DNA from 3 places in the Streptomyces sp. NPDC033136 genome. Region 1 is predicted to be linked to each of the others. Evidence: predicted binding sites of a transcription regulator. Region 1 holds the regulator's gene; each other region holds the start of a gene.
What was found. Region 1 encodes HrcA, which represses chaperone genes, less so after heat shock. Its sites were predicted from a motif close to TTNGCACTCNGNNNNNCNGAGTGCNAA; they were not measured.

Region 1 (9,507 bases):
GACCAGGATCCGCTTCTTCTCCCGGGCCGCCTGCGCCACCAGGCCGTGCACGGGGAGGGCACCGGTCTCGACGGTCGCGTCCTGGGCGGCGCCGTAGCCGGCGATGAAGGCCAGGCCCTTCGTCGGGACGGTGGTGTGCGGGGCCGCGCCGTCCTCCTCGGTGTCGGCCAGGTAGAACGCGCCGTACTGGGCGTTCACCAGCGGGGTCAGCTCGCGGAGTATCAGGTCGGCGACCTCCATCAGGTCGCGGTGGCCCTGCATCAGGGCGGCGAGCCGGGCGAGGTTGGACTCCAGCCAGTCCTTCGCGCGGGTCGTCTCGCGCAGGTTGGCCACCATCAGGTTGATGTTGTCCTTCAGCTCGGTGACCTCGCCGCGGGTCTCGACCGTGATCGAGCGGGACATGTCGCCCTGGGCCACGGCGGAGGCGACCTCGGCGATCGCACGGACCTGGGTGGTGAGGTTCGAGGCCAGCTCGTTGACGTTCGTTGTCAGGCCTTTCCAGGTGCCGTGGACGCCCTCGACCCTGGCCTGGCCGCCGAGCCGGCCCTCGCTGCCGACCTCGCGGGCCACGCGCGTGACCTCCGAGGAGAAGGAGGACAGCGTGTCGACCATTGTGTTGATGGTGGTCTTCAGCTCCAGGATCTCGCCGCGGGCGTCCACGTCGATCTTCCGGGACAGGTCACCCTGCGCGACGGCCGTCGCGACCTGGGCGATGTTGCGCACCTGCGAAGTGAGGTTGTCGGCCATGTAGTTGACGTTGTCCGTCAGATCGCGCCAGACCCCGGAGACACCCGGGACCTGGGCCCGGCCGCCGAGCCGGCCGTCGGTGCCGACCTCGCGGGCCACGCGGGTGACCTCGTCGGCGAAGGCACGCAGCTGCTCCACCATCGTGTTGACGGTGTCCTTGAGTTCGAGGATCTCGCCGCGCGCGTCGACCGTGATCTTCTTCGACAGGTCGCCGTTGGCGACGGCGGTGGTGACCTGGGCGATGTTGCGGACCTGCGAGGTCAGGTTCAGCGCCATGGAGTTGACGTTGTCGGTGAGGTCCTTCCAGAGGCCGGAGACGCCCCGGACCTGCGCCTGGCCGCCCAGCCGGCCCTCGGTGCCCACCTCGCGGGCCACGCGGGTGACCTCGTCGGCGAAGGCGGAGAGCTGGTCGACCATCGTGTTCACGGTCAGCTTCAGTTCCAGCAGTTCACCGGTCGCCTCGACCGTGACCGTGCGGGTCAGGTCGCCGCGCGCCACCGCCGTCGTGACCGCCGCGATGTCCCGGACCTGGGCCGTCAGCCGCGACGCCATCGTGTTGACGGCCTCCGTCACGTCCCGCCAACTGCCCGACAGCCCGCGCACCTTGGCCCGGCCGCCGAGCCGGCCCTCGGTGCCGACCTCGCGGGCGACCCGCGTCACCTCGCCGGTGAACAGGGAGAGCTGGTCCACCATCTTGTTCACGGCCCGGCCGAGGCGCCTCAGGTCCCCGCGTAACTCCCGCGTGCCGTCGTGCAGATCGACCCGCTGGGTCAGATCGCCGCCGGCCACCGCGTCCAGCACGCGGGTGGCGTCGGCCGCCGGGGCGACCAGGGCGTCGAGCAGCTGGTTCACGTCGTCGACGCGGGACGTCCACAGGCCCTGCCCCGGACTGGCCGAGAGCCGCTCGTCGAGCCGGCCGTGCCGCGCCAGCTCCCGTCTGACGCGCCGCACCTCGGTGGTGAAGTGGACGCTGCGGTCCATGATCTGGTTGAAGACCGCGGTGAGTTCGGCCACCATCCCGTGGCCGGTTTCCGACACCTTGGTGAAATCGCCGTCGCGAGCGGCTGTCATGGCCGCGAGCAGGGGGCGCAGATCGGATGCACGAATCTGACCGTCTTCATGCCGGTCTTCGACCACAGGAGTAGCACGGTTCTCACTCATGGCGGCCCACTTCGGTAACTCGGCGCTTATGGGCGTGGCCAGTCTGTCACTCTGTCGGCATCGACTGTGGTGTATTCGTACGAACTGCCCGGGGAGCTGTCCATGGGGGCCATTCCGACGCAACGGGAGACCGCCTCCCGTGCCTCAGAAGCGCCTGCACACGCTTGGGAGACGCCCGTGCCCGTTCAGGAGGGGCCCGTTTCGGGGGAGACCGCACCGGCTGCCGAGGTGCTCTCTCCGTCCGCGGAGGTGCTCGCCCGGCCCGCGGAGGTGTTCTCTCCGTCCGCGGAGGTGCTCGCCCGGCCCGCGGAGGTGTTCTCTCCGTCCGCGGAGGTGCTCGCCCGGCCCGCCGAGGTGCTCCCCCCGTCCGCCGAGGCGGCGCCCGCGCAGGAGTGCGCGCGGGCGCACACGACTCTGCCCGGCAGCTCGCTCGCGCCGGGCGCCGCCCGCGCCCTGGTGCGCGCGGCGCTCGCCGAATGGACCCGGCTCGGCCTGCCCGGCACCGAGCACCTCACCGACCGCCTGGCCGACGACGCCACGCTCGTCGTCAGCGAACTCGTCACCAACGCCGTCGTGCACGCCGGAACCGACGTCGAGATGGAGTGCCGGCTGGAGGGCGACACCGCGGACACGGCCGCGCTCGTCGTCGAGGTCTGCGACCGCCACCCCTCCCGAGCCCCGCGCGGAGGCGAGCCGGACCCGCCGCACGACACCCCTGAGCACGGGCGCGGCCTGCGGCTCGTCGGCGCGCTCTCCGAGGCGTGGGGCATCACCTACCGCCCGGGCCGGAAGACGGTGTGGGCGCGGTTGCCCGCCGGGGCGTGCGCGGCGGGGGAGCAGATCGAGGCGTACGGGGAGGCGGGGCTGGCGCGCGGGTTGCGGGTGGCGGAGATCCTGGCGCCGGAACCGCCCCGCGGCGACGGGGCCGGAGAGGAGGCCGTACGGGACTCTCCCGGCCCGCGTGACTGGAGGGAGTGGAGCGACCTGCGGGACTGGCGGGAGCGGTACGAGAGCCGTGATCAGGACGGCCGCGACGGCTCCTGGCTCGGCCGCGGCGCCCTGTCCTTCCTCGCCGAGGCCTCCGACCTGCTCGCCGGACAGCTCGACGAGGACCTGGTCGCCGCCCTCGCCGGGCAGCTGATCGTGCCGCGGCTGGCCGACTGGTGCGCGGTCTGGCTGGAGGACGAGGCCACCGGCGGCGGCTGGAGCGGCGGAGCCGGGGTGGGCGGGCCCCGGCTGGCCCGGGTCTGGCACGGCAGCGAGAACCGCATCGAGGAACTGCGCCGGGCCCTGGAGAAGGACCCCCCGCACCCCTCCGACCCGCTACGGCCGGACCCCGTCGGCTACCCCTGGCCCGGCGAGGCGCTCGGTGACGCGCCCGGCGAGCCGGGCTCGGCCCTGGCCTACCGGCTGGTCGCCGGGGGCCGCCCGCTGGGCACCCTCGTCATCGGACGGTCCGGGACCTCCGGCTTCCCCGACGAGATCACCGGCCTGGTCGAGGACCTCAGCCGCCGGGTGGCCCTGGCGATCGGCGCCGCCCGGCAGTACGCCCGGCAGGCCACCATCAGCGCCGTACTCCAGCGCGGCCTGCTGCCCGGCGCGGTGGCCGAGATCCCCGGCGTGCGCAGCGCCCTCGTCTACGAGCCGTGTGACAAGGGCGGGCCCAGCGGCGATTTCTACGACCTGTTCCCGGCGGGCGACGGCCGCTGGTGCTTCGCCGTCGGCGACGTCCAGGGCAAGGGGCCCGAGGCGGCCGTCGTGATCGGTCTGGCCCGGCCCTGGCTGCGCCTGCTGGCCCGCGAGGGCTACCGGGTCGCCGACGTCCTCGACCGCCTCAACCAGCTCCTGCTCGACGACGCGACGGAGGCCGCGGACGCGGCGGCCCGGGCGCTGGTGGCGGCGGGCGCGCGGGCGACCCCGCCCGGCGACGGCCCCCAGACGCGCTTCCTGTCCCTGCTCTACGGCGAACTCGTCCCCTTCGGCGGCGGGGTCCGCTGCACCGTCGCCTCCGCGGGTCATCCGCTGCCCCTGCTGCTCGGAGCGGGCGGCGAGGTCCACACCGCCGCGCAGCCGCAGACCCTCCTGGGCGTCGTCGAGGACGCCACGTACACCAGTGAGACCTTCGAGCTGCGCTCCGGCGACACGCTGCTGTGCGTCACCGACGGTGTCACCGAGCGCCGCTCCGGATCCCGCCAGTTCGACGACGGGGACGGGCTCGCGGCGGCTCTCGCGGGCTGCGCCGGGCTGGACGCCGAGCTGATAGCCGAGCGGATCAAGCGGCTGGTGCACGAGTTCGGGGCGCGGCCCCCGGCGGACGACCTGGCGTTGCTGGTGCTCCAGGCGGACTGACCACGCGGGTGCTGGACAATGGAGGACATGCCTTCCGCACTCCCCGACGGCGAGCCCGTCCCCGACGACGGCACGCTGCCCGCGTCCGCGCTCGCCGGGGCCGCCGACCGCCCGCTCGGGTTCTACCTGCACGTTCCCTACTGCGCGACCCGCTGCGGCTACTGCGACTTCAACACCTACACGGCGACCGAGCTGCGCGGCACCGGCGGCGTGCTCGCCTCGCGGGACAACTACGCCGAGACGCTGGCCGACGAGGTCAGGCTGGCGCGGAAGGTGCTGGGGGACGATCCGCGGCCCGTTCGTACGGTGTTCGTGGGCGGGGGGACGCCGACCCTGCTCGACGCCGGTGACCTGGTGCGGATGCTCGCGGCCGTCCGTGACGAGTTCGGGCTCGCGGAGGACGCCGAGGTCACGACCGAGGCGAACCCGGAGTCGGTCGATCCGGGGTATCTGGCGGCGCTGCGCGAGGGGGGCTTCAACCGGATCTCCTTCGGGATGCAGAGCGCGCGGCAGCACGTGCTGAAGGTGCTGGACCGCACGCATACGCCGGGGCGGCCCGAGGCGTGTGTCGCGGAGGCCCGGGCGGCCGGGTTCGAGCACGTGAACCTCGATCTGATCTACGGCACGCCGGGGGAGTCCGACGCCGACTGGCGGGCCTCGCTCGACGCGGTGCTGGGGGCCGGGCCGGACCATGTCAGCGCGTACGCCCTGATCGTCGAGGAGGGGACGCAGCTGGCCCGCCGGATCCGCCGGGGCGAGGTGCCGATGACCGACGACGACGTCCACGCCGACCGGTATCTGATCGCGGACGAGGTGCTCTCGGGCACGGGCTTCGAGTGGTACGAGGTGTCGAACTGGGCGACCTCGCAGGCGGGGCGGTGCCTGCACAACGAGCTGTACTGGCGCGGGGCCGACTGGTGGGGGGCCGGCCCCGGTGCGCACAGTCATGTGGGCGGCGTGCGGTGGTGGAACGTGAAGCATCCCGGGGCGTACGCGGCGGCGCTGGCGGCGGGGAGGTCGCCGGGGGCCGGGCGCGAGGTGCTCTCGGAGGAGGACCGGCGGGTCGAGCGGATTCTGCTGGAGCTGCGGCTGCGGGAGGGTGTGCCGCTGTCGCTGCTGCGGGAGGACGGGCTTGCGGCTTCGCGCAGGGCCCTGTCGGACGGGCTGCTGCAAGAGGGTCCGTACGATGAGGGCCGGGCCGTGCTGACGCTGCGGGGGCGGTTGCTGGCGGATGGTGTGGTGCGGGACCTCGTGGACTGAGGTGCTCGGCGTCGGTGCTGGGCCCGGGGCGTTCCGCGCCCGGCACAGCGGGGTGCCGCCCCTTCGGGACGGGCACCGCCCCGGCGGCACAATCGCCGCGGCCGAGGAGCTGAGCGCCTACGCCGGCGCCGTCACGAAGTCGATCAGTTCCTCCACCCGGCCCAGCAGCTCCGGCTCCAGGTCCTTGTACGAGCGCACGCCCGACAGGATCCGCTGCCAGGCCGCGCCCGTGTTCTCCGGCCAGCCCAGGGCGCGGCACACGCCCGTCTTCCAGTCCTGGCCGCGCGGGATCCGGGGCCAGGACCCGATGCCCAGTGCCGACGGTTTCACCGCCTCCCAGACGTCGATGTACGGGTGGCCCACCACCAGCGCGTGCTCGCTCGTCACCGACTGCGCGATGCGCCACTCCTTCGAGCCCGGCACGAGGTGGTCCACCAGCACGCCCAGCCGCGCGTCCGGGCCCGGAGCGAAGTCGGCGACGATCGACGGGAGGTCGTCGACGCCCTCCAGGTACTCCACGACCACGCCCTCGATGCGCAGGTCGTCGCCCCACACCTTCTCGACCAGTTCGGCGTCGTGCCGGCCCTCGACGTAGATGCGGCCGGCGCGGGCCACGCGGGCGCGTGCGCCGGGGACGGCCACCGAACCGGAGGCCGTGCGGGTGGGACGCGCGGGGCCGCCCGACGTGGGGCGGACCAGCGTCACCGCCTTGCCTTCCAGCAGGAAGCCGCGGGGCTCCATCGGGAACACGCGGTGCTTGCCGAAGCGGTCCTCCAGTGTCACCGTGCCCGCCTCGCAGCGGATCACCGCGCCGCAGAAACCCGTCCCGGCCTCCTCGACCACCAGGCCCGGCTCCGCCGGAACCTCGGGAACCGGCGTCGGCTTCTTCCACGGCGGGGTCAGATCGGGCGAGTACTGGCGCATTCGGATGACGATAGGAGAAGCCGCCGGGCGATCACGGAGACACGCCGAAACGCGCCGCCAGCGCGTCCCGCTGGGCCCGGACGAACGCCGCGCCCACCACCGCTCCGTGACCGGGCACGTACACCGCGTCCTCGCCGCCCAGGTCGAGCAGCCGGTCCAGGGCGGCCGGCCAGTGCGACGGCACCGCGTCGGGACCCGCCTGCGGCTCGCCGGACTCCTCGACCAGGTCGCCGCAGAACACCACCTCCGGATCCCCCGGCACCAGGACCGCCAGGTCGTGCGCGGTGTGCCCCGGGCCGACGTTCGCCAGCAGCACCTGGCGCCCGCCGCCCAGGTCCAGGGTCCACTCGCCGGACACCAGGTGGCCCGGCGGGACCAGCCGGTCCGCCGACTCCCGCGCGGTGGTCCCGGCCAGGCCGTTGCGTACCGCGTCCGCCCGCAGCTCCTCGCGGTCCCGCACGCGCGTCAGCAGCGCGTCCACACCCACCGCGCCGAACACCTCCGCCCCCGCGGACACCTTCGGCCCCGCGAACGCCGACGCCCCGAAGACATGGTCGAAGTGGGGATGTGTCAGCGCGAGATGTGTCACACGGTGGCCGGTGAGCGACTGCGCCTGCTCGCGCACCCGCGCGCCCTCGGCCGGGCTCGATCCGGCGTCGATCACGAGGACCGCGCCCTCACCGGCGACCAGCCCCACCGTGCAGTCCCACACCGGCAGCCGGCACCGCCCCACCCCGGAGGCCACGCGCTCCCATCCGAGCTCTTCCCAAGTCACCGTCATACGGCGACGCTAGCGGTGACCCCCGCCCGGGGCACGACAGCACGCGACCAGCCTTGCCGGGGGCGTACCCCACCGCCGTACACTGGGCGGGGAATGCTGGCACTCGCATGCGCAGAGTGCCAGGCCGTGACGGACAGGGCAGCAGGCGGAGAGATCTGGAGGTGTGCGCGATGCTCAGTGAACGCAGGCTGCAGGTGCTGCGCGCCATCGTCCAGGACTACGTCGGCACCGAGGAGCCGGTCGGCTCCAAGGCCCTCACCGAGCGGCACAGCCTCGGCGTCTCCCCGGCCACCGTCCGCAACGACATGGCGGCCCTCGAGGACGAGGGATACATCGCCCAGCCGCACACCAGCGCCGGGCGCATCCCCACCGACAAGGGTTACCGGCTGTTCGTGGACAAGCTCGCGGGCGTCAAGCCCATGACCGCGCCCGAGCGGCGCGCGATCCAGAACTTCCTCGAGGGCGCCGTCGACCTCGACGACGTCGTGGCGCGTACGGTGCGGCTGCTCGCGCAGCTCACCCGCCAGGTCGCCGTCGTGCAGTACCCGTCGCTGACCCGGTCGACCGTGCGGCACGTGGAGTTGCTCTCCCTCGCGCCCGCGCGGGTGATGCTCGTGCTGATCACGGACACCGGGCGGGTCGAGCAGCGCGTGGTCGACTGCCCGGCGCCCTTCGGCGAGGCCTCCCTCGCGGATCTGCGCGCGCGGCTCAACAGCCGTGTGGCGAACCGCCGTTTCGCGGATGTGCCGAGTCTGGTGGAGGATCTGCCGGAGGCGTTCGAGCACGAGGACCGGGGTACCGTCTCCACGGTGCTCTCCACACTTCTGGAGACGCTCGTCGAGGAGAACGAGGAGCGGTTGATGATCGGCGGCACCGCCAATCTGACCCGCTTCGGTCATGACTTCCCCCTCACGATCCGGCCGGTGCTGGAGGCGCTCGAGGAGCAGGTCGTGCTCCTCAAGCTGCTCGGCGAGGCGAAGGATCCGGGCGTGACCGTACGGATCGGTCACGAGAACGCCCACGAAGGACTCAACTCCACGTCCGTCGTGTCGGTCGGCTACGGTTCGGGCGGCGAGGCAGTCGCCAAGCTCGGCGTGGTCGGACCGACCCGCATGGACTACCCGGGAACGATGGGAGCGGTACGCGCAGTGGCACGGTACGTCGGACAGATCCTGGCGGAGTCGTAGTGGCCACGGACTACTACGCCGTACTCGGCGTGCGCCGCGACGCGTCGCAGGAAGAGATCAAGAAGGCCTTCCGGCGGCTCGCACGCGAGCTGCACCCGGACGTCAACCCCGATCCGAAGACCCAGGAGCGGTTCAAGGAGATCAACGCCGCTTACGAGGTGCTGTCGGACCCGCAGAAGAAGCAGGTCTACGACCTCGGCGGCGACCCGCTCTCGCAGGCCGGAGGCGGCGGCGCGGGCGGCTTCGGAGCCGGTGGCTTCGGGAACTTCTCCGACATCATGGACGCGTTCTTCGGCACGGCGTCGCAGCGCGGACCGCGCTCGCGCACCCGCCGCGGCCAGGACGCCATGATCCGCATCGAGGTCGAGCTCGACGAGGCTGCCTTCGGCACGACGAAGGACATCCAGGTCGACACGGCCGTCGTCTGCACCACCTGTAGCGGTGAGGGCGCGGCGCCGGGCACCTCCGCGCAGACGTGTGACATGTGCCGTGGTCGCGGTGAGGTGTCGCAGGTCACCCGGTCCTTCCTGGGCCAGGTCATGACCTCCCGCCCCTGCCCGCAGTGCCAGGGCTTCGGGACGGTCGTGCCGACGCCGTGTCCCGAGTGCGCGGGCGACGGCCGGGTGCGGTCCCGCCGGACGCTCACGGTCAAGATCCCGGCCGGTGTCGACAACGGCACGCGCATCCAGCTCGCCGGCGAGGGCGAGGTCGGCCCCGGCGGCGGTCCGGCCGGTGACCTCTACGTCGAGATCCACGAGCTGCCGCACAGCACGTTCCAGCGGCGCGGCGACGACCTGCACTGCACGGTGACGATCCCCATGACGGCGGCCTCCCTCGGCACGAAGGTGCCGCTGGAGACGCTCGACGGCATGGAGGAGGTCGACATCCGCCCGGGCACCCAGTCCGGCCAGTCGATCCCCCTGCACGGCCGGGGCGTCACGCACCTGCGCGGCGGCGGACGCGGCGACCTCATCGTCCACGTCGAGGTCCAGACCCCGACCAAGCTCGACCCCGAGCAGGAACGCCTGCTCCGCGAACTGTCCAAGCTGCGCGGCGAGGAACGTCCGACGGGGCAGTTCCAGCCCGGGCAGCAAGGGT
Region 2 (9,507 bases), on a different contig from region 1:
GCTCCCGGTCACGACCTCCGCGTCCACGACCATGGCCGCCTCCGGCCAGGACAAGCACCTCAGGCCGTTCCTGGAGGAGCTGTTGGCCTCCGAGCAGTATCCGGTCGGCAAGACGTCCTGGGCCGAGGTCAGCTCCCGGATCAAGGAGCAGATCGGCAAGGCCGTCGCCCCCGGCGCCAGCCCCTCGGGCATCCTGGGCCACCTCCAGGCGGCGGCGACCCGGGCGGAGAGCGCCGAGTAGTGCCGCTGTCGGTGGCAGGCGTTACGGTGCCGGACATGGACGAGGACACGGGTGACGGGCGGCTGGGGCGCAGGGAGCGGGACATCCTCGCGCTCGAACGCCGCGGCTTCCTCGGCCCCGGCGCGAAGGAGCGGGCCGTTCGCGAGGAGCTGGGCCTGGCCCCGGTCCGCTACTACCAGCTGCTCAACGCCCTGCTGGACGACCCCCGGGCCCTGTCCCACGACCCCGTGACGGTGAACCGGCTGCGGCGGATACGGGAGCGGCGCCGGGCGGAGCGTTAGGTCCTGCCGTCAGCCTTCCCGTCGTCCGCCCGTCGGGCAGGTGTGAACCTGCCGACCGGGCACCTGACGACCGGGCCCAGGTCTCAGCCGAGCCGGCCCGCCAGCTCGCGCAGCAGGCGTACGACGCCCTCCGGTCCGTCCACCACCAGGTCCGCCCGTTCCCGCAGCTCGGTCACCTCGTCGCTGCCGCTGCACACCAGCAGGCCCGGCGTGCCCTGCGTGCGGAGTTCGTCGACGGCGGAGTAGGCGGGCAGGTCGCCCAGGTCGTCACCGGCGTAGAGGACGGAACCGGCGCCGATCTCCCGGGCGAAGCCGGTCAGGGCGACGCCCTTGTCCATGCCGGGCGGGCGCAGTTCCAGGACCATGCGGCCGGGCTCGACGATCAGGCCGTGCCGGGCCGCCAGGTCGGTGAGCGGCTCGCGCAGGGCGTCGAAGGCGGCCTGCGGATCGGCGGCCCGGCGGGTGTGCACGGCCACGGCCCGGCCCTTGTCCTCCACCCAGGTCCCGCTCCCGTCGAGCAGCCCGGGCAGTTCGACGCGGACGGCTGCGACGCCGGGGTGCGGGGCGGGGGAGCTGACCTCGCCGCTGCGGGCGTCCCACCGCTCGGCGCCGTAGTGACCGAGCACGACGAGGTGCTCCAGGCCGGGGGCGTCCGCGAATCCGCCGTTGCGTACCGCGACCTCGGCGGGCCGGCCGGTGATCACGGCCACGGCGGCCACCTTCGGCGCCAGCGCGGCCAGCGCGGACAGCGCCTCCGGATGGGCCCGGGCCTGCTCGGGGTCGGCCACGATCGGCGCGAGCGTCCCGTCGAAGTCGATGCCGATCAGGGCGTCGCCGGGCCGCGCGAGGAGGGCGTCGAGGCCCTCCTGGCCCGCCTTCGTGGCGGGAGGGGGCAGCGGCTGCGACGGCGGCGTCGTGCTGCTCATCCGCCGCTCAGCCCCTCAGCGCGTCGAGCTGGTCCACGAACCACTGCGCCGGTGGCAGTGCCGTCGCCGCCGCTGCCAGGCGCTTGCCGCGCTCGGCCCGCTCCTCCGGGCCCATCGACAGGGCCTCGTGCAGGGCCTGAGCCGTGCCGGTGATGTCGTAGGGGTTCACCGTGATCGCGTCCTCGCCCAGCTCCTCGTGCGCCCCGGCCTCCCGCGACAGCACCAGCGCGCAGCCCGCGTCGGAGATGACCGGGACCTCCTTGGCGACGAGGTTCATGCCGTCCCGGATCGGGTTGACGAGCGCCACGTCGGCCAGCCGGTACGCGGCCAGGGAGCGGGCGAAGTCGTCCTTGAGGTTGAGTACGACCGGGGTCCACCCCGGCGTCCCGTACTCGGCGTTGATCTCCTCCGAGACCCGCCGCACCTCAGCCGTGTACTCCCGGTACACCGCCAGGTCCTGCCGCGACGGGTAGGCGAACGCCACGTGCACCACGCGCTCGCGCCACTCGGCGTGGGACTCCAGCAGCCGCCGGTAGGCCAGCAGGCCGCGCACGATGTTCTTCGACAGCTCCGTTCGGTCGACCCGGACGATCGTCCGGCGGCCCTCGCCGATCTCCTCCCTCAGCGCGGCCATCCGCTCCTCGACGTCCGCCTCGTGCGACCGCCGCCGCAGGAAGTCCGCGTCGGCCCCCAGCCCGTGCACGCCGATCCGCGTGCCCCCGAGCCCGCCCGCGAACTGCTCGGCGCACGCCGTGAACGCGTCCGCCCAGCGCTGGGTGAGGAAGCCCAGCCGGTCCGCGCCCAGCATGCCGCGCAGCACCTGCCCGGCCACGTCGTCCGGCAGCATCCGGAAGTACTCCGGCGGCGCCCACGGGGTGTGCGAGAAGTGGCCGATGCGCAGGTCCGGGCGCAGCTCGCGGAGCATGCCCGGCACCAGCGTCAGGTGGTAGTCCTGCACCACGACCGCCGCGCCCGGTGCCGCCTCCTCGGCCAGCGCCTCGGCGAACGCACGGTTGTACGTCTCGTAGGACGTCCACCGGCGCCGGAACTCCGCGTCGAAGACCGGCTCCAGCGGCGTCTGGTAGAGCATGTGGTGGACGAACCACAGCACCGAGTTCGCGATGCCGTTGTACGCGTCCGCGTGCACGTCGGCCGGGATGTCCAGCATCCGTACGCCGTCCTCGCCGACGCCCCGCCGGACCGCCTCGCGGTCGCCGTCGGACAGCGCCGAGCACACCCACAGCGCGTCCGCGTCCGAGCCGATCGCGGACAGCCCCGAGACCAGCCCGCCGCCGCCCCGCTTGGCGTGCAGCGAACCGTCGTCACCCACCGTGTAGGAGACCGGGCCGCGGTTGGAGGCCACCAGCACCTGTGCAGCACCGTACGTTGAAGCCATACGCCTCAACCTAGCCCGGCCCGGAAACGCTCAAACGTGCGGGCCTGGCCCACCCGGCCGAAAACCACCCCGGTCAGGCCGCCCTCCGCGCCTGGTACTCGGCGATCTCCGCCATGGGCGGACGCTCCTCGGTATCCACCGAGTACGTCCGCGGTTCGAAGCCGTCCCCGCCCCGCTCGAACTGCGTCAGGGACGGCCGGATCAGGTGCCCGCGGGCCAGCCGCAGCTGGGCCGTGCGGTAGATCGCGGCGGCCATCCGGCCCAGCGCCTGCCCGTCCTGGTGCCGATGCTTGCGCACCCCGATGTCCACCTGGGCGAGGGCGTCCAGGCCCACCAGGTGCAGCGCGTCGACCAGCATGCCCAGCTCGACGCCGTACCCGACGGGGAACGGCAGCTGCTCCAGCAGCGAGCGGCGGGCCGCGTACTCCCCGCCGAGCGGCTGCACGAACCCGGCCAGCTGCGGCCAGTGCATGTTGAGCAGCGGGCGCGCCATCAGCTCGGTGACCCGGCCGCCCTGCCCGGCGGTCCTGCCGGAGGCGAGCGAATCGAACTCAGTGCCGAGCGGGCGGTCGTACATGCCCTTCACCAGGTCCACGTCCGGCTCGGTGAGCAGCGGGCCCACGATCCCGGAGACGAAGTCGGACGAGAAGTCCCTCAGGTCCGCGTCGACGAAGCAGACGATGTCCCCGCGGGTGACGAGGAGCGAGCGCCACAGCACCTCGCCCTTGCCGGGCAGGGCGGGCAGGCGCGGGAGTATCGCGTCCCGGTGCACCACCGTCGCGCCCGCGGCGGCGGCCACCTCCGAGGTGCGGTCGGTCGATCCCGAGTCCACGACGACCAGCTCGTCGACGAGCGGGACCTGCAGCATCAGGTCGTGGCGGATGACCGCGGCGATGTCGCCGACGGTCTCCTCCTCGTTCAGCGCGGGCAGCACCACACTGACGGTCCGGCCCGTGCGCTGCTTGGCGGCCAGAATCCGGTGGAGCGGGCGCTCGTGCGCGGACCAGGAACGGGTGCTCAGCCAGCGCTCGACTTCTTCCAGCACCGTGGCGGCTCCTTAGCGTTCTCTCGGCGGGACGGAATGTGACGCGTCTCGCGGTTCGGACGACTATCTCAACTGTCCTGGTCGTCGGTTACAGTCTTGAACAACGCGGATGACCATCGCATGTCCGAGGTCGCCCGCCGTCTACAACCACATACAGCTCATCCAGAGGGGCAGAGGGAAACGGCCCGATGAAGCCCCGGCAACCCTCCAGTCGGTTCTCGTAGGTCACTGGCGACCACTTCGCGAGGCTCCCGACTAGGGAAGGTGCCAAATCCGTCTCACGGCGAGATGCGTCGTGAGGAAGATGAGGAGAAAGGGCCTCGCCTCACATGGCTGTGCAGACTGTTGCAAGCACCACGAACCCCACCGTCGACCTCGGCCCCGCCGCTGCCCTGAGCTGCCGCGAGTGCGGTCACCGCGTCCCCCTCGGCCCGGTCTTCGCGTGCGAGGAGTGTTTCGGCCCGCTGGAGATCGCCTACGACTTCTCGGCCTACGACGCCGAGGAGCTCCGCAAGCGGATCGAAGCGGGCCCCGCGAACATCTGGCGCTACGCCCCGCTGCTGCCGGTCCCGGCCGACGTGGCGGACAAGCCGAACATCAACCCGGGCTGGACCCAGCTCGTCAAGGCCGACAACCTCGCGCGTGAGCTGGGTGTCGACGCCGGCAAGCTCTTCGTCAAGGACGACTCCGGCAACCCGACGCACTCCTTCAAGGACCGCGTCGTCGCCCAGGCCCTGGAGGCCGCCCGCGCCTTCGGCTTCACCACGCTCTCCTGCTCCTCCACCGGCAACCTCGCCGGCGCGGTGGGCGCCGCCGCGGCCCGCGCCGGCTTCCGCTCCTGCGTGTTCATCCCGCACGACCTGGAGCACGGCAAGGTCGTCATGGCCGCGGTCTACGGCGGCGAGCTCGTCGGCATCGAGGGCAACTACGACGACGTGAACCGCTTCTGCTCCGAGCTGATCGGCGACCCGGCCGGCGAGGGCTGGGGCTTCGTCAACGTCAACCTGCGGCCGTACTACGCGGAGGGTTCCAAGACCCTCGCGTACGAGATCTGCGAGCAGCTCGGCTGGCGGCTGCCGGACCAGCTCGTGGTGCCGATCGCCTCCGGCTCCCAGCTCACGAAGATCGACAAGGGTCTGCAGGAGCTCATCAAGCTCGGGCTGGTCGAGGACAAGCCGTACAAGATCTTCGGCGCGCAGGCCGAGGGCTGCTCCCCGGTGTCCACGGCGTTCAAGGCCGGCCATGACGTCGTACGGCCCCAGAAGCCGGACACCATCGCCAAGTCGCTGGCGATCGGCAACCCGGCGGACGGTCCCTACGTGCTCGACATCGCGCGCCGCACGGGCGGTGCGGTGGAGGACGTGAACGACGCGCAGGTCGTCGAGGCGATCAAGATCCTCGCCCGGACCGAGGGCATCTTCGCGGAGACCGCCGGTGGTGTGACGGTGGGCGTGGCGAAGAAGCTGATCGAGAACGGGCTGCTCGACCCGGCCAAGACCACCGTCGTCCTCAACACCGGCGACGGCCTCAAGACCCTCGACGCGGTGGCCGGCACCGGCCTCACCGCAACCATCCGCCCGAACCTGGACTCCTTCCGAGAGGCTGGCCTCGCATGAGCGTGACCGTCCGCATCCCCACCATCCTGCGCACCTACACCGGCGGGCAGGCCGAGGTCGCCGCCGACGGCGCGACCCTCGGCGAGGTCATCGCCGACCTGGAGAAGAACCACACCGGGATCGCCGCCCGGGTGCTGGACGACCAGGGCAAGCTGCGCCGGTTCGTCAACGTGTACGTCAACGACGACGACGTGCGCTTCGAGCAGGGGCTGGAGACGGCCACACCGGACGGTGCCGGCGTGTCGATCATCCCGGCTGTCGCCGGTGGCTGAACCGGTCGACCGGCTTGGTTGTTACCTTGAGTAATGCCGGTCACCGAGAGTTCATCGAATTGCCCCCTCCGTGAGAGAAGCGGAGGGGGCAATTCTGTGTGGTTGAGCGGGGTACAGTTGGGGAACGCGATCCCGATCTCCTGATCGGAACCGTGAATTCCTGCCGCGAGCCCGACAAGATGTAGCCAAAGTGTGCGCGTCTTTCGCGGCTTTTGTTCTTTTTGTGTAGCCCGAATTGCCCTGGATTCGGGCGAACCCTCCCTGCATTCCGGACCCTGCGCGTCCAGAATTCTCGTCCGATTGACCTGTTGCAGACGGCAGTTGGACAGATACATTCAGCCGCGGTCGACGCGTTCCGGCGCACGCCCCCAACCGTGGGGGGTGAGGTCTGACCCGGATCCGCGAAGTGTGGATCTGTGCAAGGGCCAGTAATAGGGGAGTTAGGCATGGCTCAGGGCACCGTCAAGTGGTTCAACGCGGAGAAGGGGTACGGCTTCATCGCGGTCGACGGTGGTGCGGATGTTTTCGTCCACTACAGCGCGATTCAGATGGACGGCTACCGCACCCTGGAAGAGGGCCAGCGGGTCGAGTTCGAGATCTCGCAGGGCCAGAAGGGGCCGCAGGCCGACATGGTTCGCGTCTCTGCCTGAACGCGCACCACGACCAAAGCTCAAGCGACCGGTCTTCTCAGAAGGGCCCGTACCCCCCGGGGTGCGGGCCCTTCCGCCTGCTTCCTGCCTGTTCTTGCCGGTTCCCACCTGCTCGAAGCCCCTGCCGGACGGCGTTCGCGCGTGGCTGAGCGCCCCGCCCGCTCCCCGGTCGGCGCTTGCGCCCGCACGTCACCCGACCACCACCCCTCGACGAGCACTCGCTACGCGAGCGCGCCTTGCACTCTCGGGGGTCGAGTGCTAATCATTGCGTTAGCACTCTGAAGGTGAGAGTGACAACGTATGGACCGGGTCGGTGAGGCCCACGGGCCGGGTGGGGCAAGGAACCACACCGGTCGGGGGCCGTCCGTCGCGGGCGCGGGCGCGGTCCGAAGTAATCACCCCCAGTCCTGGAGGGACCACTTCACATGGCCAAGATCATCGCGTTCGACGAGGAGGCGCGGCGCGGCCTCGAGCGCGGCATGAACCAGCTCGCGGACGCCGTGAAGGTGACGCTCGGCCCCAAGGGCCGCAACGTCGTCCTCGAGAAGAAGTGGGGCGCGCCCACGATCACCAACGATGGTGTCTCCATCGCCAAGGAGATCGAGCTCGAGGACCCGTACGAGAAGATCGGCGCCGAGCTGGTCAAGGAAGTCGCCAAGAAGACGGACGACGTCGCCGGTGACGGTACGACCACGGCGACCGTTCTCGCCCAGGCCCTGGTCAAGGAGGGCCTGCGCAACGTAGCCGCCGGCGCCAACCCGATGGCCCTCAAGCGCGGTATCGAGAAGGCCGTCGAGGCCGTCTCCGCCGCCCTGCTGGAGCAGGCCAAGGACGTCGAGACCAAGGAGCAGATCGCCTCCACGGCCTCCATCTCCGCCGCCGACACCCAGATCGGCGAGCTCATCGCCGAGGCCATGGACAAGGTCGGCAAGGAAGGCGTCATCACCGTCGAGGAGTCCCAGACCTTCGGTCTGGAGCTCGAGCTCACCGAGGGTATGCGCTTCGACAAGGGCTACATCTCGGCGTACTTCGCCACCGACATGGAGCGTATGGAGGCCGTCCTCGACGACCCGTACATCCTGATCGCGAACTCGAAGATCTCCAACGTCAAGGACCTGCTCCCGCTCCTGGAGAAGGTCATGCAGTCGGGCAAGCCGCTGCTGATCATCGCCGAGGACGTCGAGGGCGAGGCCCTGTCGACCCTGGTCGTCAACAAGATCCGCGGCACCTTCAAGTCCGTCGCCGTCAAGGCCCCGGGCTTCGGCGACCGCCGCAAGGCGATGCTGCAGGACATCGGCATCCTCACCGGCGGCGAGGTGATCTCCGAGGAGGTCGGCCTCAAGCTGGAGAACGCCACGATCGACCTGCTGGGCAAGGCCCGCAAGGTCGTCATCACCAAGGACGAGACCACCATCGTCGACGGTGCCGGCTCCGCCGACCAGGTCCAGGGCCGGGTCAACCAGATCCGCGCCGAGATCGAGAACAGCGACTCGGACTACGACCGCGAGAAGCTGCAGGAGCGCCTGGCGAAGCTCGCCGGCGGTGTCGCGGTCATCAAGGCCGGTGCCGCCACCGAGGTGGAGCTCAAGGAGCGCAAGCACCGCATCGAGGACGCCGTGCGCAACGCCAAGGCGGCCGTCGAGGAGGGCATCGTCGCCGGTGGTGGCGTGGCCCTGCTGCAGGCCTCCCAGGTCTTCGAGAAGCTGGAGCTCGAGGGTGACGAGGCGACCGGCGCCAACGCCGTGAAGCTCGCCCTGGAGGCCCCGCTCAAGCAGATCGCCGTCAACGGTGGTCTCGAGGGCGGCGTCGTCGTGGAGAAGGTCCGCAACCTCACCGTCGGCCACGGCCTGAACGCCGCGACCGGTGAGTACGTCGACATGATCGCCGAGGGCATCATCGACCCGGCGAAGGTGACCCGTTCCGCTCTGCAGAACGCCGCCTCCATCGCCGCGCTGTTCCTCACCACCGAGGCCGTCATCGCCGACAAGCCGGAGAAGAACGCCGCGCCCGCCGGCGGCGGCATGCCGGGCGGTGACATGGACTTCTGATCGACCTGGTCGATCAACGTCCTTGCCGAGGGCGGCACTTCCTGTTCCGACAGGGGGTGCCGCCCTCGGGCGTGTCCGGGATCACAGCGCGGGCGGGATGCGTGGGCGGGGCCGGCTGGTTGAACCGTATGTCTTATGCGTATGCACATACCTTCCGGTATCCGAAAGTGGGCCCTCACGTGACTGTCGCCGCCTCCACCTCCCGCGCCGCCGAAATCCTGTCCCGGCCCGTATCGCTGGGCGGCCTGACCGTCCCGAACCGCATCGCGATGGCGCCGATGACCCGCATGTTCTCCCCGGGCGGCGTCCCCGGCGAGGACGTCGTCTCGTACTACGCGCGCCGCGCCGCCGCCGGAGTGGGCCTGATCGTCACCGAGGGCACCTACGTCGGGCACGAGTCGGCCGGACAGAGCGACCGTGTGCCCCGCTTCCACGGCGAGGAGCAGCTCGCCGGCTGGGCGAAGGTCGCCGAGGCGGTGCACGCGGCGGGCGGCACGATCGTGCCGCAGCTGTGGCACATCGGCATGGTCCGCAACCAGGGCGAGCCGCCGGTCGCCGACGCCCCGGCCGTCGGCCCCTCCGGCCTGCGCATCGGCGCCACCGAGCCCACGGGCAAGGCCATGACCCAGGCCGACATCGACGCCGTCATCGGCGCGTTCGCCGAGGCAGCCGCCGCCGCCGAGCGCATCGGCTTCGACGGCGTGGAGATCCACGGCGCCCACGGCTACCTGCTCGACCAGTTCCTGTGGGAGGGCACCAACCGCCGCACCGACGCCTACGGCGGCGACCCGGTCGCCCGCACCAGGTTCTCGGCGGAGATCGTCGCCGCCGTCCGCGAGGCCGTCTCCCCCGGCTTCCCCGTCATCTTCCGCTACTCGCAGTGGAAGCAGGAGGCCTACCGGGCCCGCCTCGCCGAGACCCCCGAGGAGCTGGAGGCCATCCTCACCCCGCTCGCCGCGGCCGGTGCCGACGCCTTCCACGCCTCCACCCGCCGCTACTGGGTGCCCGAGTTCGACGACTCCGACCTCAACC
Region 3 (9,507 bases), on a different contig from region 1:
GGAGACGGCCGGACTGCCGGTGGACCCGTCGCTGATCGCGGCCGGGGACTTCCACCACGAGACCGGCCACCGCAAGGGCCTCGAACTGCTGCGCCGCCCGGACCGGCCGACCGCCGTCTTCGCCGGGAACGACCTGCAGGCGCTCGGACTGTACGAGGCCGCCCGGGAGCTGGGGCTGCGCATCCCCGAGGACCTGAGCGTGGTCGGCTTCGACGACCTGCCGGTGGCCCCCTGGGTCGGGCCGCCGCTGACGACCGTACGGCAGCCGCTGACGGAGATGGCCGAGGCGGCGGCCAGGCTGGTGCTCGACCTCGGGCGGGACGAGGGGGCGGCGGCGACGCGCGTGGAACTGGCGACCAGCCTGGTGGTGCGCAGCAGTACCGCGGCGCCCGTGACCGGAGGATGACGTATTGGCGGGTGGGGCGGATGTCTCCACACTCCACCGAAGCCAATCGGTTGTACCGTCGAAAGTTTCGGCGGCACCCGCAGACGCCGCCGTCACCGGACGCGAGTTCAACTGGCTCACCCCCAGCAACGCCATGAAGTGCTGCGGTGAGTCCGGTTCAAGTCGGCCCCGAATCTGAGAATTTCCGAAGAAAAGGCGCCCTGGGCTCCCTGCCCGTAATAATTCGGACTTACGTTCCTGCCCGTGACGGGACGCGACGGGGACGAGGGCCACGCAGTGGGCCGGCGATCGACAGCGCTGAAGACCGCCGGCCTCACCCTGGCAGGTGTGCTGGTGCTGGGCGCGGGAGCGGCGGGCTGGGCCTACCGGCATCTCGAGAGCAACATCACCGGCGTCGACATCGACAACGCGCTCGGTGACGACCGCCCGCACAGGCCGCTGAGCACGCCGTCGCCCTCGGCCTCCGCCCTGCCCGGCGGAGCCCTCAACATCCTGGTCCTCGGCTCGGACTCGCGCAGCGGCGAGCAGAACCGGAAGCTCGGCGGCGGCGACAGCTCCGGGGCCCGCTCCGACACGGCGATGGTCGTCCACCTCGACGCCGGGCGGACCGCCGCGACGGTGGTGAGCATCCCGCGCGACACCCTGGTCACCCGCCCGTCCTGCCCGCGCCCTTCCGGCGGGTCGACGGCGGTCGCCCACCGGTCGATGTTCAACAGCGCCTACGCGGTGGGCGGTCCGGTCTGCGCGGTGAAGACGGTCGAGTCGATGACGAACGTCCGCATGGACCACTACCTCGAGATCGACTTCTCCGGCTTCGCCAGGCTGGTCGACGCCCTCGGCGGCGTCACCGTCACCACGGACGAGGACATCGCCGACGACGACAGCCACCTGCACCTGAAGGCGGGCACCCACCACCTGGACGGCACCCGGGCGCTCGCGCTGGCCCGCACCCGGCACGGCATCGGCGACGGCAGCGACCTCGGCCGCATAGGCCTCCAGCAGAAGCTGGTGACGGCCCTGCTGGAGCAGATCGCCGCCCAGAACCTGCTCACCGACCCGGCGAAGCTCTACCGTGTCGTCGACGCGGTGACCGCCGGCCTCACCACCGACACCGGCCTCGACTCCCTCACCGAGCTGACCCGCCTCGGCCAGAGCCTGCAAGGCCTGTCGGCGAGCGGGGTGCGGACGGTGACGATGCCGGTGGTCCGGGCCCCGTCGGACCCCAACCGGGTGGTGGCCGAAGAGCCCGAGGCGCGGAAGCTGTGGGAGTCGCTGCGCTGACCTGCGAAGACGCGCTCCGGGAAATTCGCGGAGAAAAATCCGGCGAGTGTGTCGATCCGGCGGTCTCCCGATCGACGCAGGGGTGAGAGCGGGACAGGAACCCGCTCCGGGAACCCGAGGAGTCACCATGCCGCGCTTTCTGACCCTGATCCGCATCGACGAGAAGAACGCCCCCGCCGAGGGCCCGAGCCCCGAGCTCCAGGAGCGGATGGGCAAGCTTCTGGAGGAGATCACCAAGGCCGGGGTCATGCTCGACACGGCCGGGCTCACGCCGACCTCGGACGGCAGCCGGGTGACCTGGGACGGCGGGCAGCTGTCCGTCACCGACGGGCCGTTCACCGAGACCAAGGAGGTCATCGGCGGCTACTCGATCAGCCAGTGCAAGGACAAGGCCGAGGCGATCGAGTGGACCAAGCGTTTCCTGTCGCTGCACGAGGAGTACTGGACGATCACCGCGGAGGTCCGGCAGATCGCCGAGGGCTGACCGGTCCGCCTTGGCGGGGCGGCGCCTCGGGTGTCTGATGGTGGGCTGTGACACCGCAGCCCCCCGCCTCCCCGGCGCCCCGCCCCGACGGGGCCACCGAGATCGTCGAGACCGTCTTCCGCATGGAGTCGCCCCGGATCATCGCCGGCGTCGCCCGGATCGTCCGGGACGTCGGCATCGCCGAGGAACTCGCGCAGGACGCGCTGGTCGCGGCCCTGGAGCAGTGGCCGCGGGAGGGGGTGCCCGGCAATCCGGGCGCCTGGCTCATGGCCACCGCCCGCAACCGGGCCGTCGACCTGGTCCGCCGCCGGGAGAACTACGCCCGCAAGCTCGCGGAGATCGGCCGCGACCTGCCGGCCGTCGCGCCCCCGGAGGAGCCCGCCGACCCCGACGACATCGACGACGACCTGCTGCGCCTGGTCTTCACCGCCTGCCACCCGGTGCTGTCGACCGAGGCCCGCACGGCCCTCACCCTGCGCCTGCTCGGTGGCCTGACGACGGCCGAGATCGCCCGCGCCTTCCTGGTCCCCGAGCCGACCGTCGCGCAGCGCATCGTCCGCGCGAAGCGCACCCTGGCCACGAGGAACATCGCCTTCGAGGTGCCCTACGGCCCCGACCGTGAGGCCCGCCTCGGCTCCGTCCTCGACGTCATCTACCTCGTCTTCAACGAGGGGTACGCCGCCACGGCCGGCGACGACTGGCTCCGCCCGGCCCTGTGCGAGGACGCCCTGCGCCTGGCCCGCGTGCTCTCCGCGCTCATGCCCAAGGAGCCGGAGGTGCACGGCCTGACCGCCCTCCTGGAGTTCCAGGCGTCCCGTACGGCGGCCCGCACGGGCCCCTCCGGCGAACCGGTCCTCCTCAAGGACCAGAACCGCTCCCGCTGGAACCGCATGCTCATCGCCCGCGGCGTCGCCGCACTGGGCAGGGCGGAGGCCGCCTCCTCCGGCGCCCCGGGCTCGTACCTCCTCCAGGCCGCCATCGCCGCCTGCCACGCCCACGCGTACACCTACGAGGAGACCGACTGGCCCCGCATCGCCACCCTCTACGGCCTCCTGGCCTCCCGCTCCCCGTCGCCGGTGGTGGAGCTGAACCGCGCGGTGGCCGTCTCGATGGCCGAGGGCCCCGAGGCGGCCCTGCCCCTCATCGACGCTCTGGGCGACGACCCCGCCCTGCGGGACTACCACCTGCTGCCCAGCGTCCGCGGTGACCTCCTCGCCCGCCTCGGCCGTACCACGGAGGCCCGGGCCGAGTTCGAACGGGCGGCGTCCCTCACGCGCAACGAACGGGAGCGGGGCCTGCTGCTGCGGCGCGCGGCGGAACAGCCCTGACCGTCAGGCCGGGCGCCCGACGAGCATCGCCGGCGCTCCCGCGACCCGGGTCAGGAACACCGTCGCCGCGTGCGGCCCCTGGGGCTTGACCTTCTTGCGGAGTTCCTCCGGCTCGACCGCCGAGCCCCGCTTCTTCACGGTCAGCGTGCCGACCCGCCGCTCCCGCAGCAGCGCCTTCAGCTTCTTGACGTTGAAGGGGAGATGGTCGGTGATCTCGTAGGCGGTGGCGTACGGCGTCGGCCGCAGGGCGTCGGCCGTCACGTACGCGATGGTCGCGTCGAGGAGGCCGCCGCCGACCTGGTCGGCCACCTCGGCGACCAGATGGGCGCGGATCACGGCGCCGTCGGGCTCGTACAGGTAGCGGCCGGGCGGGCGGACCTGTGGGTCGGGCAGGCCGCGGGAGAGCAGGGTGCGGGGTCCCGGCAGCAGGGTGGCCCGGACCGCGCCCGGATCGGTGCCGAACCAGAGCACCGCCTCCTTCACGTCCCCGGCGGCCGAGATCCACTCGGCCTCGGCGTCCTCGGGGACCGCCTCGTGCGGGATGCCGGGGGCGATCTTCAGCGCGGCGGCGCGGGGGGCCCGGCGGGCGGCGGCGACGGCCCAGGACAGGGGCGGCGAGTAGGCCTCGGGGTCGAAGATCCGGCCCCGGCCGCCGCGTCGGGCCGGGTCGACGAAGACGGCGTCGTAGCCGGCCGTGTCCACGTCCGAGACGTCCGCCTCCCGCACCTCGATCAGGCCGGCCAGCCCCAGCGCGTCGGCGTTCGCCCGGGCCGCGGCGGCCGTGTGCGGGTCCCGGTCCACGGCCAGCACCCGGATCCCGGCCCGGGCCAGCGCGATGGCGTCACCGCCGATGCCGCAGCACAGGTCGGCCACGGAGATCACGCCCGACTCCGCCATACGCCGCGCCCGGTAGGCCGCCACGCTCGCCCGGGTCGACTGCTCCACCCCGTTCGGCGTGAAGAACATCCGCCCCGCGTCCTCGGCCCCGAACTTCACCGCCGCCCGCTGCCGCAGCCGCGCCTGCCCCAGCGCCGCCGACACCAGCTCCGCGGAGTGCTCGCGGCGCAGCCGGGTCGCGACGGCCAGCTCCCGCGCCGGGTCGGTGTCCCGCACCTCGTCGAGGAGGGCGCGGCCTTCGGGAGTCAGGAGGAGGGCGAGGTCGTTCACCGGATCATTGTCGGCCACGGGCCGGCCGCCGCGTCGTGCGGGAGGTGTGTGGGCCAGTCGGTGGACGGTGGGCCGTCGGCCGCGGTGTCGGGGCGGGTTCGCGGGGGCGGGCTGCGAGGATCCGGCACCATGCGAGCAGTCGTACAAAATGACAAGAGTCGGGCATCTGGCGGTGTGCGGATCGGCCTCGTCGTGCTCACCCTCGCCGCCATCGCCTTGGGCTGCACGCAGGGCGGCGGCAGCGACCAGGTCACCCCGGCCGGCGGCCAGCAGCCCCTCGACCAGCCTCCGGCCCGCGCGCTCGACTCCTACGCCACCAGGCTGCGCGCCGCGCACGCCGCCCGGGTCGCCGCGGCGCACCGCTGGGAGCTGAAGAGGGTCCCGCTGCCCGCCCCGCAGGCCCCCGCGCACAAGCCCAGGATCAAGACCCGCGAGGGCTTCGAGGTGGACGGCCACCGCGCGTCGGGCCTCCCGCCCGTGTTCACCACGGTCCCCACCCGGGACAAGGTCGTCTTCCTCACCATCGACGACGGCGCCGAGAAGGACCGCTCGTTCCTGCGGATGATGAGCGACCTGGACGTCCCCTACACCGCGTTCCTCAGCGGCTACCTGGTGAAGGACAACCCCCGCTACTTCCGGAAGATGCAGGCCAGGGGTGTGGTCCTCAACAACCACACCCTCCACCACCCTTACCTGCCGGGCCTGTCCTACCGCGCGCAGAAACGCGAGATCTGCGGCATGCAGCGCTACATGGAGAAGCGCTTCGGCAAGCGCCCCACCCTCTTCCGCCCGCCCTTCGGCAGCTACAACCGGGCGACCCTGCGCGCCGCCAAGGCCTGCGGCATCGCGTATGTCCCGCTCTGGAACGCGGAGGTCTTCGCCGACCGCTGGGAGTACCGCGAGGGGGACCGGAAGCTGCGCCCGGGCGACATCGTCCTCACCCACTTCCGGGGCCGCGACCAGTGGAAGGGCACGATGCCGGACATGATCCGCCGCTTCCTGAACAAGGTCACGGCCGAGGGGTACGCGGTGGGGCGGCTGGAGGACTACCTGTGAGGCGGCGGCCGGTCGCCGCCGCGCTGTGCGCGGGCGTGGTCCTGCTGACCGGCTGCGCCCAGGGGGCGGGTCAGCGGCCGGGAACGGCCGACGGCCGGGCCCAGGACCCCGCGCGCGCCGCGAGCCACCGCCGCCCCCTCCCACCCGTCGTCGACCACGTCGCCACCCGCGATCCGGTCGTCTTCCTCACCTACGACGACGGCGCCGAACGCGACCCCCGCTTCGTCGGCCTCGTCCGCGAACGGCGGCTCCCGGTCAGCATGTTCCTCACGGACAGCGTCGTGGGCCCCGGCTACGGACACTTCGCCCGGCTCCGCGCGGTCGGCGCGTCCCTGCAGAACCACACCCTCGACCACCCCGCCCTGCGCGGCCTGCCCTACGCCGGCCAGCGCGCCGAGATCTGCGGCCAGCAGCACAAACTCCACTCCCGCTTCGGCATCCGCCCCCGTCTCCTCCGCCCGCCCTACGGCCGGTACGACACCACGACCCTGCGTGCCGCCGCCGACTGCGGCATCACGGCGGTCGTCCTGTGGCGCGCTTCCCTGACCACCGACGGCGACCTGACCTACACCCGGGGCAGCCCCGGCCTGCGCCCCGGCGACATCGTCTCGGTGCCGTCCGGCGCGACCGGGTCCCTGACCCTGACGGAACGGACGCTACGGCTGCTGCGCGAGATCGAGGACCGGGGGCTGCGGGTGGGACGGCTGGAGGACTACCTCTGACGTCTTGGTGCCGAGCGGCGAAAACCCAGCCCGTCCGGCGCTTGAGGACGAGGCCGTCCAGGCCGAAGCGGGGGTCTGGGAGCGGCAGCCCCCAGAGGGCCAGGGCACCAATGCCGAGCACCGCAGGGACGCACTCCGACACCGGGATCCGGCCGACGCGCCGTCGGCAATTGGCACTCCGCTTGACCGAGTGCTAATCGCGGTCATAGTCTCGGCTCTGGCACTCGACACAGGAGAGTGCCAACACAGCGACGGGCAGGTCCGGCACCCGCGACGACGGATCCACCTGGTCGCCACCTCAGACAGTTAACCCCGTGAGATCTCCGAAGGGGGAGGTCGGATCGTGACGACCACCAGCTCCAAGGTTGCCATCAAGCCGCTCGAGGACCGCATCGTGGTCCAGCCGCTCGACGCCGAGCAGACCACCGCCTCTGGCCTGGTCATCCCGGACACCGCCAAGGAGAAGCCCCAGGAGGGCGTCGTCCTGGCCGTGGGCCCGGGCCGCTTCGAGGACGGCAACCGTCTTCCGCTCGACGTCTCCGTCGGCGACGTCGTGCTCTACAGCAAGTACGGCGGCACCGAGGTGAAGTACAACGGCGAGGAGTACCTCGTCCTCTCGGCCCGCGACGTGCTCGCGATCGTCGAGAAGTAATTCACCCCAAGCACACTGCTTTGAGCTGCGCCCCTGGCCCCCCGCGATCGATAAGAAGCCGGGCGCCCGGGGCGCAGTGCCGTTAACCCAGATTCCGGAAGAGGGCTCACGCTCCCATGGCGAAGATCCTGAAGTTCGACGAGGACGCCCGTCGCGCCCTCGAGCGCGGCGTCAACAAGCTTGCCGACACGGTGAAGGTGACGATCGGCCCCAAGGGCCGCAACGTCGTCATCGACAAGAAGTTCGGCGCCCCCACCATCACCAACGACGGTGTCACGATCGCCCGCGAGGTCGAGATCGAGGACCCGTACGAGAACCTCGGTGCCCAGCTGGTCAAGGAGGTGGCGACCAAGACCAACGACATCGCGGGTGACGGTACGACCACCGCGACCGTGCTCGCCCAGGCGCTCGTGCGCGAGGGCCTGAAGAACGTCGCCGCCGGTGCCTCCCCGGCCGCCCTGAAGAAGGGCATCGACGCCGCCGTCGCCGCTGTTTCCGAGGAGCTGCTCGCGTCGGCCCGCCCGATCGACGAGAAGTCCGACATCGCCGCCGTCGCCGGTCTGTCCGCCCAGGACCAGCAGGTCGGCGAACTCATCGCCGAGGCGATGGACAAGGTCGGCAAGGACGGTGTCATCACCGTCGAGGAGTCCAACACCTTCGGTCTGGAGCTGGACTTCACCGAGGGCATGGCCTTCGACAAGGGCTACCTGTCGCCGTACTTCGTGACGGACCAGGAGCGCATGGAAGCCGTCCTGGACGACCCGTACATCCTGATCACGCAGGGCAAGATCTCCGCCATCGCGGACCTCCTGCCGCTGCTGGAGAAGGTCATCCAGTCCAACGCCTCCAAGCCGCTGCTGATCATCGCGGAGGACGTCGAGGGCGAGGCCCTGTCCACCCTCGTCGTGAACAAGATCCGCGGCACCTTCAACGCCGTCGCGGTGAAGGCCCCCGGCTTCGGCGACCGCCGCAAGGCGATGCTGCAGGACCTGGCGGTCCTCACCGGCGCCACGGTCGTCTCCGAGGAGGTCGGCCTCAAGCTCGACCAGGTCGGCCTGGACGTCCTCGGCTCCGCCCGCCGCGTCACCGTCACCAAGGACGACACCACGGTCGTCGACGGCGCCGGCAACAAGGACGACGTGCAGGGCCGCGTCGCCCAGATCAAGGCCGAGATCGAGTCCACCGACTCCGACTGGGACCGCGAGAAGCTCCAGGAGCGCCTCGCGAAGCTGGCCGGCGGCGTGTGCGTCATCCGTGTGGGTGCGGCCACCGAGGTCGAGCTCAAGGAGCGCAAGCACCGTCTGGAGGACGCCATCTCCGCGACCCGCGCCGCGGTCGAGGAGGGCATCGTCTCCGGTGGTGGCTCCGCGCTCGTCCACGCCGTGAAGGTCCTCGAGGGCAACCTCGGCAAGACCGGCGACGAGGCCACCGGTGTCGCCGTCGTGCGCAAGGCCGCCGTCGAGCCGCTGCGCTGGATCGCCGAGAACGCCGGCCTGGAGGGTTACGTCATCACCTCCAAGGTCGCCGAGCTCGACAAGGGCCAGGGCTTCAACGCCGCCACCGGCGAGTACGGCGACCTGGTCAAGGCCGGCGTCATCGACCCGGTCAAGGTCACCCGCTCCGCCCTGGAGAACGCCGCCTCCATCGCCTCCCTCCTTCTCACGACCGAGACCCTGGTCGTCGAGAAGAAGGAAGAGGAGGAGCCGGCCGCCGCGGGCCACGGCCACGGCCACGCCCACTGACGCATGAGGCATGACGGCTGAGGGCTGACGGCGTCAGCTCGCCCGAGCCCGAGCGAAGGCCCGGCACCCCGGAGACGGGGCTGCCGGGCCTTCGCCGTATGCCGTTCTCCGCCGGTCGGGAACCGCGCAGGGGCCGGCGACGGTCTCCCCGCAGAGCAGGCGGATCACAAGGGGGTAGGGATGAACCAGGTGCTCTACGGGGAACGGTCCCGCAACCCGCTGGCGCGGACGGTGCGGCTCACCGAGGACGGACTGCGCAGGGGCGGCAGGACGACCCCGCTGGACGAGCTGAACCTCGCCGCCATGGCAGAAGCGTTCCTGCGGGGCTGCTGGCTCGGCGGCGGGGGCACCGAGCGCCCCCTGGGGAGGCTGCCCCAGGGCCCCGGCGTCGTCCCGGTCACCCGTGTGACCGGCACCACCACTCCCCTGAAGGCCCGTCAGGCTGCCGACTTCGCCCGCGCGCTGGGCGAACTGGCGGTGCGCGGGTGCGGCGGGCCGGACCACGTGGCCGACCTCGCCGCACGGGCGCGGGCGGAGGGCGTACCGCTGTGGATCGCGCGCCGCCACGCGCCCGGCCCCGCAGGACGGGTGACCGTCGCCGTGGACCGGCGCTCGGTACGCGTGGACGTCTGGGGCCCGCACGCCCCCGCCGTGCGCCTGTGGGCACCG

Region 2: the regulator HrcA is predicted to act here: its motif matches at 6,663-6,689, upstream of groL (chaperonin GroEL).
Region 3: the regulator HrcA is predicted to act here: its motif matches at 6,615-6,641, upstream of groES (co-chaperone GroES).

Annotation. Positions count from the first base shown of each region.
Region 1 is NZ_JBVIPD010000040.1:7,827-17,333, forward strand. It holds gene ACZ5TL_RS38425 (HAMP domain-containing protein) at 1-1,908, opposite strand, end outside; gene ACZ5TL_RS38430 (SpoIIE family protein phosphatase) at 2,263-4,257, shown strand; gene hemW (radical SAM family heme chaperone HemW) at 4,285-5,517, shown strand; gene ACZ5TL_RS38440 (DUF3097 domain-containing protein) at 5,635-6,441, opposite strand; gene ACZ5TL_RS38445 (MBL fold metallo-hydrolase) at 6,473-7,222, opposite strand; gene hrcA (heat-inducible transcriptional repressor HrcA) at 7,393-8,409, shown strand; partial or broken gene dnaJ (molecular chaperone DnaJ) at 8,409-9,507, shown strand, end outside.
Region 2 is NZ_JBVIPD010000015.1:74,690-84,196, forward strand. It holds gene ACZ5TL_RS25700 (extracellular solute-binding protein) at 1-241, shown strand, start outside; gene ACZ5TL_RS25705 (DUF3263 domain-containing protein) at 277-522, shown strand; gene otsB (trehalose-phosphatase) at 606-1,448, opposite strand; gene ACZ5TL_RS25715 (alpha,alpha-trehalose-phosphate synthase (UDP-forming)) at 1,456-2,844, opposite strand; gene ACZ5TL_RS25720 (glucosyl-3-phosphoglycerate synthase) at 2,918-3,889, opposite strand; SAM riboswitch class I at 4,045-4,200, shown strand; gene thrC (threonine synthase) at 4,219-5,505, shown strand; gene ACZ5TL_RS25730 (ubiquitin-like small modifier protein 1) at 5,502-5,777, shown strand; gene ACZ5TL_RS25735 (cold-shock protein) at 6,224-6,427, shown strand; gene groL (chaperonin GroEL) at 6,853-8,475, shown strand; gene ACZ5TL_RS25745 (NADH:flavin oxidoreductase) at 8,604-9,507, shown strand, end outside.
Region 3 is NZ_JBVIPD010000027.1:40,036-49,542, reverse strand. It holds gene ACZ5TL_RS34110 (LacI family DNA-binding transcriptional regulator) at 1-406, shown strand, start outside; gene ACZ5TL_RS34105 (LCP family protein) at 650-1,687, shown strand; gene ACZ5TL_RS34100 (YciI family protein) at 1,815-2,171, shown strand; gene ACZ5TL_RS34095 (RNA polymerase sigma factor) at 2,219-3,499, shown strand; gene ACZ5TL_RS34090 (THUMP-like domain-containing protein) at 3,503-4,666, opposite strand; gene ACZ5TL_RS34085 (polysaccharide deacetylase family protein) at 4,796-5,722, shown strand; gene ACZ5TL_RS34080 (polysaccharide deacetylase family protein) at 5,719-6,444, shown strand; gene groES (co-chaperone GroES) at 6,788-7,096, shown strand; gene groL (chaperonin GroEL) at 7,213-8,838, shown strand; gene ACZ5TL_RS34065 (hypothetical protein) at 9,019-9,507, shown strand, end outside.